Regions from separate parts of the Streptomyces sp. NPDC006368 genome, predicted to be linked through region 1. Evidence: riboswitches for the same ligand, from Rfam matches in the RefSeq annotation. Region 1 holds a riboswitch; the other holds the start of a gene.
What was found. Region 1 has a riboswitch for cyclic di-AMP ahead of ABZZ38_RS01340 (NlpC/P60 family protein). Riboswitches for the same ligand answer to the same signal wherever they lie in the genome.
Positions count from the first base shown of each region.

Region 2: it holds a riboswitch for cyclic di-AMP, as region 1 does, so the genes downstream of both, ABZZ38_RS23600 (LysM peptidoglycan-binding domain-containing M23 family metallopeptidase) here and ABZZ38_RS01340 (NlpC/P60 family protein) in region 1, are expected to answer to the same signal.

Region 1 covers NZ_JBEXQK010000001.1:265,379-270,385, forward strand. The annotation lists gene ABZZ38_RS01340 (NlpC/P60 family protein) at 1-1,249, opposite strand, end outside; cyclic di-AMP (ydaO/yuaA leader) riboswitch at 1,248-1,405, opposite strand; gene pcrA (DNA helicase PcrA) at 1,605-4,061, shown strand; gene ABZZ38_RS01350 (M23 family metallopeptidase) at 4,087-5,007, opposite strand, start outside.
Region 2 covers NZ_JBEXQK010000037.1:45,648-50,654, reverse strand. The annotation lists gene ABZZ38_RS23605 (SGNH/GDSL hydrolase family protein) at 1-786, opposite strand, end outside; gene ABZZ38_RS23600 (LysM peptidoglycan-binding domain-containing M23 family metallopeptidase) at 928-1,818, opposite strand; cyclic di-AMP (ydaO/yuaA leader) riboswitch at 1,823-1,984, opposite strand; gene ABZZ38_RS23595 (tyrosine-protein phosphatase) at 2,640-3,455, shown strand; gene ABZZ38_RS23590 (DUF6126 family protein) at 3,459-3,575, opposite strand; gene ABZZ38_RS23585 (XRE family transcriptional regulator) at 3,660-4,283, opposite strand; gene ABZZ38_RS23580 (aspartate aminotransferase family protein) at 4,341-5,007, opposite strand, start outside.

The DNA.
Region 1 (5,007 bases):
AGGCCGGGCGGACGACGCCGTGGATCGGCATGAAGAAGATCGATTCCTCGCGCACGTTCGTGCCCGGCTTCGAGGCGTGGATCATCATGCCGTCGCCCTGGTAGATGCCGACATGGCTGCTGTCGTCGTGGAAGAACACCAGGTCGCCGCGGCGCAGCTCATCGGTCGGGACCCGGGTGCCGACCTCGGCCTGCTCCCACGTGGTGCGCGGCAGGTCGACGCCCGCCGCCTTCCAGGCCGCCTGGGTGAGGCCGGAGCAGTCGTACGAGCTCGGACCGGTCGCCCCCCGGACGTACGGCTTGCCGATCTGGGCCCGGGCGAAGGCCACCACCTTGTCCGCCTTGGTGGTGGAGGCGCCGTCGTGGCCGCCTTCCCCCGGCGGCCGGGCCTCCCTCCGGCCCCGCTGCTCCTGCTCTCGCGCCTCCCGCTGCCGCGGCCCGCAGGCCGCTTCCACCACGGCCCGGACCTGCGTCTGTTCCCCCGTCCCCGCCTCCGCCTCGCGCTGCGTCGGCACCTCCGGGCGCGCCCTCTCCTCCGCCGTCAGCTGTGACAGCAGGGCGCGCGCCTCGGCCAGCTTGCGCTGCACCGCCTGCTTGCTGCTCCGCAGGGATGCCGGGGAGGCGGCGAGCGACTCCGAGCCCTTCGCCGCCTCGACGCGCAGCTCGGCCGCCGCGACCCGCTGCGTCGGCAGGTCGGTGAACGCCTGGTGCCGCTGCTCGGCGATCCGGTCCCTCACCTGCGTCCGGTCGGTGAACGACCGCGGGTCGTCCGCGAAGACCAGCGCCGCGGCCGGGCCGATCGTCCGCGGCGTTCCCGGCGTTCCCGGCGTTCCTGGCGCCCCTGCCGTTCCTGACGCCCTTGACGCCCCTGCCGTTCCTGCCGTTCCCGGCCGGGACGGTGCCGCCGTGTGATCACCGAGGGCGCGGCGCGTCTCGTTCACCGCCTGCGCGCGTCCGGCGGCCCCGTCGAATATCCCGTCGACCGTGCGCCGCTGCCGGTCGGTGGCTTCGTTGGCCTTGGTGTACTGCTGCGTCGCCGTGTTGCCCGCCTGCCGGTAGAGATCGTCGACTTTCCGCTGTACCTCCTCGACGGTCGGCTGCACGGGCACGGAAGCGCCGGCGGACTGCGAGGACAGCAGGGTCGTGACGGAGGCGAGGGCTGCCGTCGTGACCCCGACGGCGGGGGAGTGCGTACCGAACGTGCGGGTGGTGCGGCTGCGCGGCTTGCGATGCGACGCCAAGGCCGGCATCTCCTTCCATGGGCCGCCTACCGGGTTAGCTGTCGGGTTCGGGCGGAACGGAAGGTGCCCTACGACCCGCGGATACGGTCGATTCACCCCATGACGCACGTGGGTCCCCGGTTCCGAACTCCCCGAGCGGGAGGCCGGATTCGGCGGGAGCGGTCCGATCGGCGTGGTTCGCCGATGAGGGAACGGTCCGCTTGGGCAGGCACGCTAGCCAACCTGTGGCGGTGCTGTGAAGGATGATGTGCGATATGCCCGATACATTTTCGTGACCTTGACGCTCCGCGTTGTCCTGAACGCAAGAGGTGGTGAAGCCGGTTCGGCCACGGCTGTCGGTGGGGCGGCCTAGACTCGATAGGCGATGAGCAGCCTCTTTGACGACAGCTTCCTGGCGGGCCTCCGGAACCACGGTTCCGAGGAGCCCCCGCCCCCGCCCGAGGACTCCGATGACCACACCCCGGTCGCGGAGGAGGTCCCGCATGACCTCTTCGGGGACCACTTCGACGTGCCCCCGGCCCGGGAGGCGGCAGACGCGTACTACCGCGACGGCGCCCCGCGCCCCGTCGTGGACGCCGCCGCGCTGCTGGAGGGGTTGAACGAGCAGCAGCGCGCCGCCGTCGCGCACACCGGCTCGCCGCTGCTCATCGTCGCCGGTGCCGGGTCCGGCAAGACCCGGGTCCTCACCCACCGCATCGCCCACCTGCTGGCCACGCGCCACGTGCATCCCGGCCAGATACTGGCGATCACCTTCACCAACAAGGCCGCCGGCGAGATGAAGGAGCGCGTCGAGCAGCTCGTCGGCCCGCGCGCCAACGCCATGTGGGTCATGACCTTCCACAGCGCCTGCGTGCGCATCCTGCGCCGCGAGTCGAAGAAGCTCGGCTTCACGTCGTCGTTCTCGATCTACGACGCCGCCGACTCCAAGCGGCTCATGGCGCTGGTCTGCCGTGACCTGGACCTGGACCCGAAGCGCTTCCCGCCGAAGTCGTTCAGCGCCAAGATCTCGAACCTGAAGAACGAGCTGATCGACGAGGAGGCCTTCGCCGACCAGGCCGCCGACGGTTTCGAGAAGACGCTCGCCGAGGCGTACCGGATGTACCAGGCGCGGCTGCGCGAGGCCAACGCCCTGGACTTCGACGACATCATCATGACGACGGTCCACCTGCTCCAGGCGTTCCCGGACGTCGCCGAGCACTACCGCCGCCGCTTCCGCCACGTCCTCGTCGACGAGTACCAGGACACCAACCACGCCCAGTACACCCTCGTACGCGAGCTGGTCGGCACGGGGTACGAGGACCTGGACCCGGCCGAGCTGTGCGTCGTCGGTGACGCCGACCAGTCGATCTACGCCTTCCGCGGCGCGACCATCCGCAACATCCTCCAGTTCGAGGAGGACTACCCGGACGCCACCACGATCCTGCTGGAGCAGAACTACCGCTCCACGCAGACCATCCTGTCGGCCGCCAACGCGGTGATCGAGCGCAACGAGAGCCGCCGCCCCAAGAACCTGTGGACCAACGCCGGCGAGGGCTCCAGGATCATCGGGTACGTCGCGGACACCGAGCACGACGAGGCGCAGTTCGTCGCCGACGAGATCGACCGGCTGACGGACGCGGGCGACGCGAAGGCCGGCGACGTCGCCGTCTTCTACCGCACGAACGCCCAGTCCCGCGTCTTCGAGGAGATCTTCATCCGCGTCGGCCTGCCGTACAAGGTCGTCGGCGGTGTGCGCTTCTACGAGCGCAAGGAGGTGCGGGACGTCCTGGCGTACCTGCGCGTCCTCGCCAACCCGGAGGACAGCGTCCCGCTGCGCCGCATTCTCAACGTGCCCAAGCGCGGCATCGGTGACCGCGCCGAGGCGATGATCGAGGCCCTGGCCCTGCGCGAGAAGATCACCTTCCCGCAGGCGCTGCGGCGCGTGGACGAGGCGTACGGCATGGCGGCGCGGTCCGCGAACGCCGTGAAGCGGTTCAACACGCTGATGGAGGAGTTGCGCACGATCGCCGACTCGGGCGCCGGTCCGGCGGTCGTCCTCGAAGCGGTCCTGGAGCGCACGGGCTATCTGGCGGAGCTGCAGGCGTCCACCGACCCGCAGGACGAGACCCGCATCGAGAACCTGCAGGAGCTCGCCGCCGTGGCCCTGGAGTTCGAGCAGGAGCGGGGCGAGGAGCCCGGCACCCTCGCGGAGTTCCTGGAGCAGGTCGCGCTCGTCGCCGACTCCGACCAGATCCCGGACGAGGACGAGGAGGGCTCCGGCGTCATCACGCTGATGACGCTGCACACCGCCAAGGGCCTGGAGTTCCCGGTCGTCTTCCTGACGGGCATGGAGGACGGCGTCTTCCCGCACATGCGGGCCCTCGGCCAGACCAAGGAGCTGGAGGAGGAGCGGCGCCTGGCGTACGTCGGCATCACGCGCGCCCGTGAGCGGCTCTATCTGACCCGGTCGTCGATGCGCAGCGCCTGGGGGCAGCCTTCGTACAACCCGCCGTCGCGGTTCCTGGAGGAGATCCCGGGCCAGTACGTGGAGTGGCGGCGCACGGGCCCGATGGCCGCTCCGGCCGGTCCGACCGCCGGGATCACGTCCTCGCTGTCGTCGTCGCGTTCCCGCTCCGGCCCTTCGGGCTTCGCCACCCGGCGGACCACGGACAAGCCGGTGATCTCGCTCACGGTCGGGGACCGGGTCACGCACGACCAGTTCGGGCTGGGGACCGTGATGGCGGTGACCGGAGTGGGCGCGGACGCACAGGCGACGATCGACTTCGGGGACGAGAAGCCGAAGCGGCTGCTCCTGCGGTACGCGCCGGTCGAGAAGCTGTAGCCGCCGGGGGACCCGGCCGTGGCGGTCAGCCCGTGGGGTTCAGGCCGTGGCTGCGCAGCCACGGCAGCGGGTCGATCGCGGCGCCGCCGCCGGGCCGTACCTCGAAGTGCAGGTGCGGTCCGGTGGAGTTGCCGGAGTTGCCGGAGTACGCGATGACGTCCCCGGCCTTGACCTCGCCGGACCGGATCTTGGTGCTGCTGAGGTGGCAGTACCAGGTCTCGGTGCCGTCCTTGGCGGTCACGATCGCCATGTTCCCGTAGGCGCTGTTCCACTGGGTGCGCACGGTGCCGTCGGTGGCGGCCATCACGGGCGTGCCGTACTGCACGGGGAAGTCGATACCGCTGTGCAGGGACATCCAGTTGACGCCCGCCTGCCCGTAGTACGCGCTGAGCTGGTGCAGTTCGACGGGGAGTGCGAACTTGGGGCGCAGCGCCTCCTTGCGCGCGGCCTCCGCCTCGCGCTTCTTGCGCTCCGCCTCCTGGCGGGCCTTGAGGTCGAGGCGCTCCTGGGTGCGGCTGGCGCGGTCACCGAAGTCGCGGGCCTCGGCGCTCAGCGCGGCGAGCTGGGTGTCCAGCGCGCTGTTGGCGGCGACGGCCTTGACGGTGGGCGTGTCGGCGGCGGTCACCGGCTTGGCGGTCGGCTTCTCGTCGGCCTCGGTGAGGCCGCTGACGGAGGCGGCCGCGATACCGGCGACGCCCATCACACAGGCGGACGGCACGGCGACGGTGAGGAGAGCGGACCGTTTGGCAGGGGTACGGCGACGGCCACGGGTGCCGCCCCCGCCGGAGCGGCGGGCGGAGCGAGGGGTGAGGGTCGCGGATCCGGTCACTGCTCCGGTCTCCGGGCGCGCCGGGTCGGGCGCCGACTCCACGTCCGGGAGCACCTCCGGCTCGGTGTCCGCCGTGACGTCCGGCATCGCTTCCGGCTCGGTCGCGGATTCGGCTTC
Region 2 (5,007 bases), on a different contig from region 1:
GGAGACGTGGTCGCCGGACGACTCTCCGCGCAGACGGCGGCCGATCCAGGGCACGAGGTACTCGCGCGTCCACTGGATGTCGTCGCGGCGCACCTCGAGGGTGCCGCGCGGCGGCAGCGGGGGCCAGGGCTGGTCGGGGTCGGCGGGGATCGGCAGGCCCAGCACCTGGGCGGCCCGCAGGGCGACGCGCGTGTGCCCCTCGGGGGACAGATGGAGCCGGTCCGCGTCCCAAGCGCGCCTGTCCTGGACGGACTTGAGGGACCAGAGGTCGAGTACGGGGCAACCGTAGCGGTCGGCGACGGCGCGGACGTGGCCGTTGTACGTGGCGATCTTGCCGCGCAGGTGGCGCAGCACCGGCACGCCACGGGTGTCGAAGCCGGTCGTCACCAGGACGGTGCCCACCGCGGACGTCAGGTCGACGACGGCGCGCTCGAAGCGTTCCGCCACATCGTCCGGGTCGCTGCCGGGCCGGATGATGTCGTTGCCGCCCGCGCAGAAGGTCACCAGGTCGGGGGCGAGTTGCTTCGCCCGCGGGACCTGTTCCTCGACGATCTGGTCGAGGAGCCGTCCGCGGACGGCGAGGTTGGCGTACCGGAACGCCTCGGGATCCGGCACCCGGTCGGCGAGCAGCACCGCCAGGCGGTCCGCCCAGCCGACGAACGTCCCACCGGGACCGGGGTCTCCGACGCCCTCGGTGAAGCTGTCACCGATCGCCGCGTACGACCCGAATGCGTCACTGTCTCTGAAGGTCGAATCGTCTGCCACGAGAACCCATCTTTCACCCATCGATGTGACCTACGCGACCGTAAGGCGGGGTTGACGGAGGGTGAGAAACACCACCGGTCAAGATTCGCCCAAGCCGGAATACGCCTCTGCCCGGCACCAGGGGTGCCGGGCAGAGGTCGGGCTTCACGCCCGCCGGGTGTCTCAGATGGAGACGCCGTGCTGGCGGAGGTACGCGAGCGGGTCGATGTCCGAACCGTAGCTGGGGCTGGTGCGGATCTCGAAGTGCAGGTGCGGACCGGTGGAGTTGCCCGTGGAGCCGGACAGGCCGATCTGCTGGCCGCCGCTCACGCTCTGCCCGGAGGAGACGGAGAGGGAGGAGAGGTGGGCGTACTGCGAGTAGTTGCCGTCGGCGTGCTTGATGACGACCTCGTTGCCGTACGAACCGCTCCAGCCGGCGGAGACGACGGTGCCGGGGCCGACGGCCTTGACGCTGGTACCGGAGGAGGCCGTGAAGTCCACACCGGTGTGGTAACCGGAGGACCACATGGAGCCAGAGGCGCGGTAGGGCGTGCTGACGCCGGCGGAGACCGGGGCGGTGAAGCCCGAACCGCTGGTCTCGGCGGCGGGCTGCGCCGGGGCGGCCTCGGCCTTGGCGGCGGAGCGGGAGGCGCGGGTCTCCTCACGGGTGTCGGCGGCCTTCGGCTTGGCCGCGGCGGGCTTGGCCGTGGCGGGCTTGGCCGCGGACTTGGCGCCGAGGGTGAGCTTCATGCCCGGGAGGATGAGGGAGGGGTCCTCACCGATGACCTCGCGGTTGTCCTTGTACAGCTTCTGCCAGCCGCCCTTGACGTTCTTGTTGTGGGCGATCTTGGCGAGATAGTCGCCGGCGACGACGGTGTACGTGCGGGGCGCGGCCTTCGCGGCGGCGACGACCTGCTGCGGGGCGGCGGTCGGCGCGGCGGTCTTCTCCACGGCGTGGGCGCCGGTGGCGCCGAGCAGCGGGATGGCGATGGCGGCGCCACCGGTACCGGCGGCGACGAAACCACGGGTGATCGTGCTGGACTTGGGACGGCGGTGCTTACCCTTCGCGGGCATGGCGAATTCCTCTCCGGCGCCTGCGAGGTGAGCTGTCGGGTTCGGGCTGGAGATGCCCGGTCGCGTGGTCGACGCGACTTCACCCCAAGCCGGTCCCGGGATTTCGGGATCGGCGTACTACCTGGTTCCCCCGCTCCTGCCACGCGTGAGTGGGTGCGAATTCCGGGCCGGCGGCAGGATTCGGCGGTCCGGCCGGATTGCCGTGACCGTAAAGCAGTCGGGTCGACGCGAACAAGCCACGCCTTTCCGAAAGGCATTCATTTCCGGACCGGCGCATCGGAATCACGGTCACCCTCCGTGGATTACGGATCATGTATCCCCTTTGCGGGCAAGGGATTTGCGCGCGGCTCCCGGCCACGGACCGTCACGCTTATGACGCTGCTCACGTGCCCCGTCCCATCTCCCTTGGTACTGGGGCACGTTATACCGAACAGCCCAATACGGACAGAACCGTCATTCGCAATCGATCCCCCCAGGAGTGCGGGGTAAAGCGCTGAAGTGTCCGCTTTCGCGGCATTCATACAAGGCCGCCCCCGACAACGCCACCGGGCCGGCCCACACCACCAGGCCGGCCCGCGCCTCCGGCCGGCGCCGAGCCCGCGCCACTCGAGAAGGAGCAAACGGCGCAAGGCGGACCAATCGCACCGCGCGAGCCATGCCCGCTCCGGCCCCGGCCGACCCCCTGCATCCCGGTCTCCGCACGGCGTATCCGCACGGCGTTCCGGGCCGCACGGAGATGATTGCCCGGGGTATCGATGTCGTATCGTCGGATCGCGACATCGTCGGCGACCAGCGCCGACGGCAGACGCGGAGGAGCCCCCGTGACGCAGCAGCTGCCGCACATCCCGTCGACCGAGGAGCCCGAACTGACCGGGGTGCGCAACTTCCGCGACGTGGGCGGACTGCCGACGGTGGACGGGCGGCGCGTCCGGTACGGCCGTCTCTTCCGCAGCGGCCACCTCGCGCACGCCACCGGCGAGGACGCGGCGTTCCTGGGCTCCCTCGGACTCCACACGATCTTCGACTTCCGCAACGCCGCCGACCAGCGGCTGGAGGGCCCCGACGTGGCCCTGCCCGGCGTACGCAACGTGAACATCCCCCTCTCCGACCCGGCGGACGGCGCCGAATTCTGGCGGATGGTCCGCGACGGGGACCTCGACCAGCTCCGCGAGATCCTGGCGGACGGCAAGGGCGCGGCCCGGATGTCGCACGCGTACCGCGCGATCATCCAGGACCGCACCGCCGAGCACAGCCGGGTGCTGCACGCCCTCGCCGAGGACAGCGTGCCGGCCCTGATGCACTGCGCGGCCGGCAAGGACCGGGCGGGCCTGTCCATAGCGGTGACGCTGCTCGCGCTCGGCGTCGAGCGCGAGGCGATCGAGGAGGACTACCTCAAGTCGAACGACCCGCACCGCCGCTACAAGGTGCGCCGCAGCGACACCACCGCCTCCGGGATGTCGCCCGAGGTGCTGGAGCTGCTCAGCCCGCTCTTCGACGCCCGGATCGAGTACCTGGCGACGGCGTTCGCGACGATCGAGGAGACCTGGGGCACGACCGACCGGTACCTTTCCGAGGGCCTGAAGCTGGCGCCCGAGACCCGCGAGCGACTGCGCGAGCGGCTCCTCGACGAGGGGTGAGCCCTACTCGGCCCCGAGCGCGAACAGCAGATAGAGGAACGCCGCGAACAGGTGGCCCGCCACCAGATACGCGAAGAGCCGGATGACGAGCCCTCGCGGGAACTTCCACTCCTGGGACATGGCCGGGTGCCTCTCTCGGGCGGGTGCGAACGACGGGTGCGGGCGACGGGTGGCCACCGCGGGTGTGAGCGGCGGGCGGCGCCGTCAGCGGCGCGGGGCGCAGCCGCCGAGGCAGAGATCGGCGGCGGGGCTCTGCAGGAGGGTATGGACGAAGAGCAGCTCGGCCCCGTCCCGTCCGGCCGCGGCGATCCGGTGCGGGGTGAGTGAATCGAAGTGCGCGCTGTCGCCGGGGTCGAGGACGTGGACGGCGTCCCCCAGGGCGAGCCTCACCCGCCCCTCCAGGACGTACAGCCACTCCTCCCCCGGGTGAACGCGGACGAGGTCGCCCCGGCTCTCGTACGGCACCTTCACGCGCAGCGCCTGCATGGCCCGGCCCGGGCCGCCCGCCTGGTGGTACGTCCACCCGTCGGCCTCGACGGGCTCGGTGCGCCCGGCCCGGACGATGGGGTCCCGCTCCGGCTCCACCTCGCCGAGAAGCCCGGAGACGGTCGTACCGTAGATGCGGGCAAGCCCCAGGAGCATCGGCAGCGAGGGCTGGCGGCGCCCGGTCTCCAGCCGGGACAGGTGCGCCGGCGACAGAGAGGCGCGCCGGGCGGCGGCCTCCAGGGTGAGGCCGCGGCGGCGGCGCAGGGCGCGCAGCTGGGGCGCGACGTCCGGCAACAGGTCGGGCACGGGTTCCGGGGACGGCTCCCCGGGCGAGCTGGGCATGCGTCCATTGCGCCAGGAAATGACCTCCAGGGCAATTTTCTTGCCCCGGAGGCAAAATCAGCGGTTGGCCAGGGCCTGTTCCATCAGGGTCCTGCCGAAGTCCCACATGAGGCCGCCCCCGGCGTGCGCCTCGTCCATCACGGCCGTGAAGGCGTCCATGAAACGGTCCACCTCCCGCGACCCGATGATCAGCGGGGGAATCAGTTTGATCACTTCCAGCCGGTCGCCGGACACCTGGGTGAGGATGCGGTGCCGCCGCAGCAGCGGTACGACCACCATCTGCGCGAAGAGGCCCTTGCGGGCCGCCTGGAGCATCGTCCAGCGGCCGCGCAGCCCCAGCGATGACGGCCGGCCGAACTCGATACCGATCATGAGGCCGCGTCCGCGCACGTCGTGCAGCAGCTCGTAGCGGTCCTTCAGCGCGGTGAGCCGCGTCTTGAGCTCCTCGCCAGTCCGCCGGGCGTTGGCCACGACCTGCTCGTCCTCCATGACGGACAGGACCGCGAGCCCGGCCGCCATGGCCTGGGCGTTCGACCCGAAACTGGCCGAGTGGACGAGCACCCGGTCCATCGAGGAGAACACCTTCTTGAAGATCCGGTCCCTGCCGAGGGTGGCGCCGACCGGCACATAGCCTCCGGACAGCGCCTTGGCGACACACACCAGGTCCGGCTCGACGCCCTCGTCGTGCTGGTAGCCGTAGAAGTCACCGGTCCGCCCGAGGCCG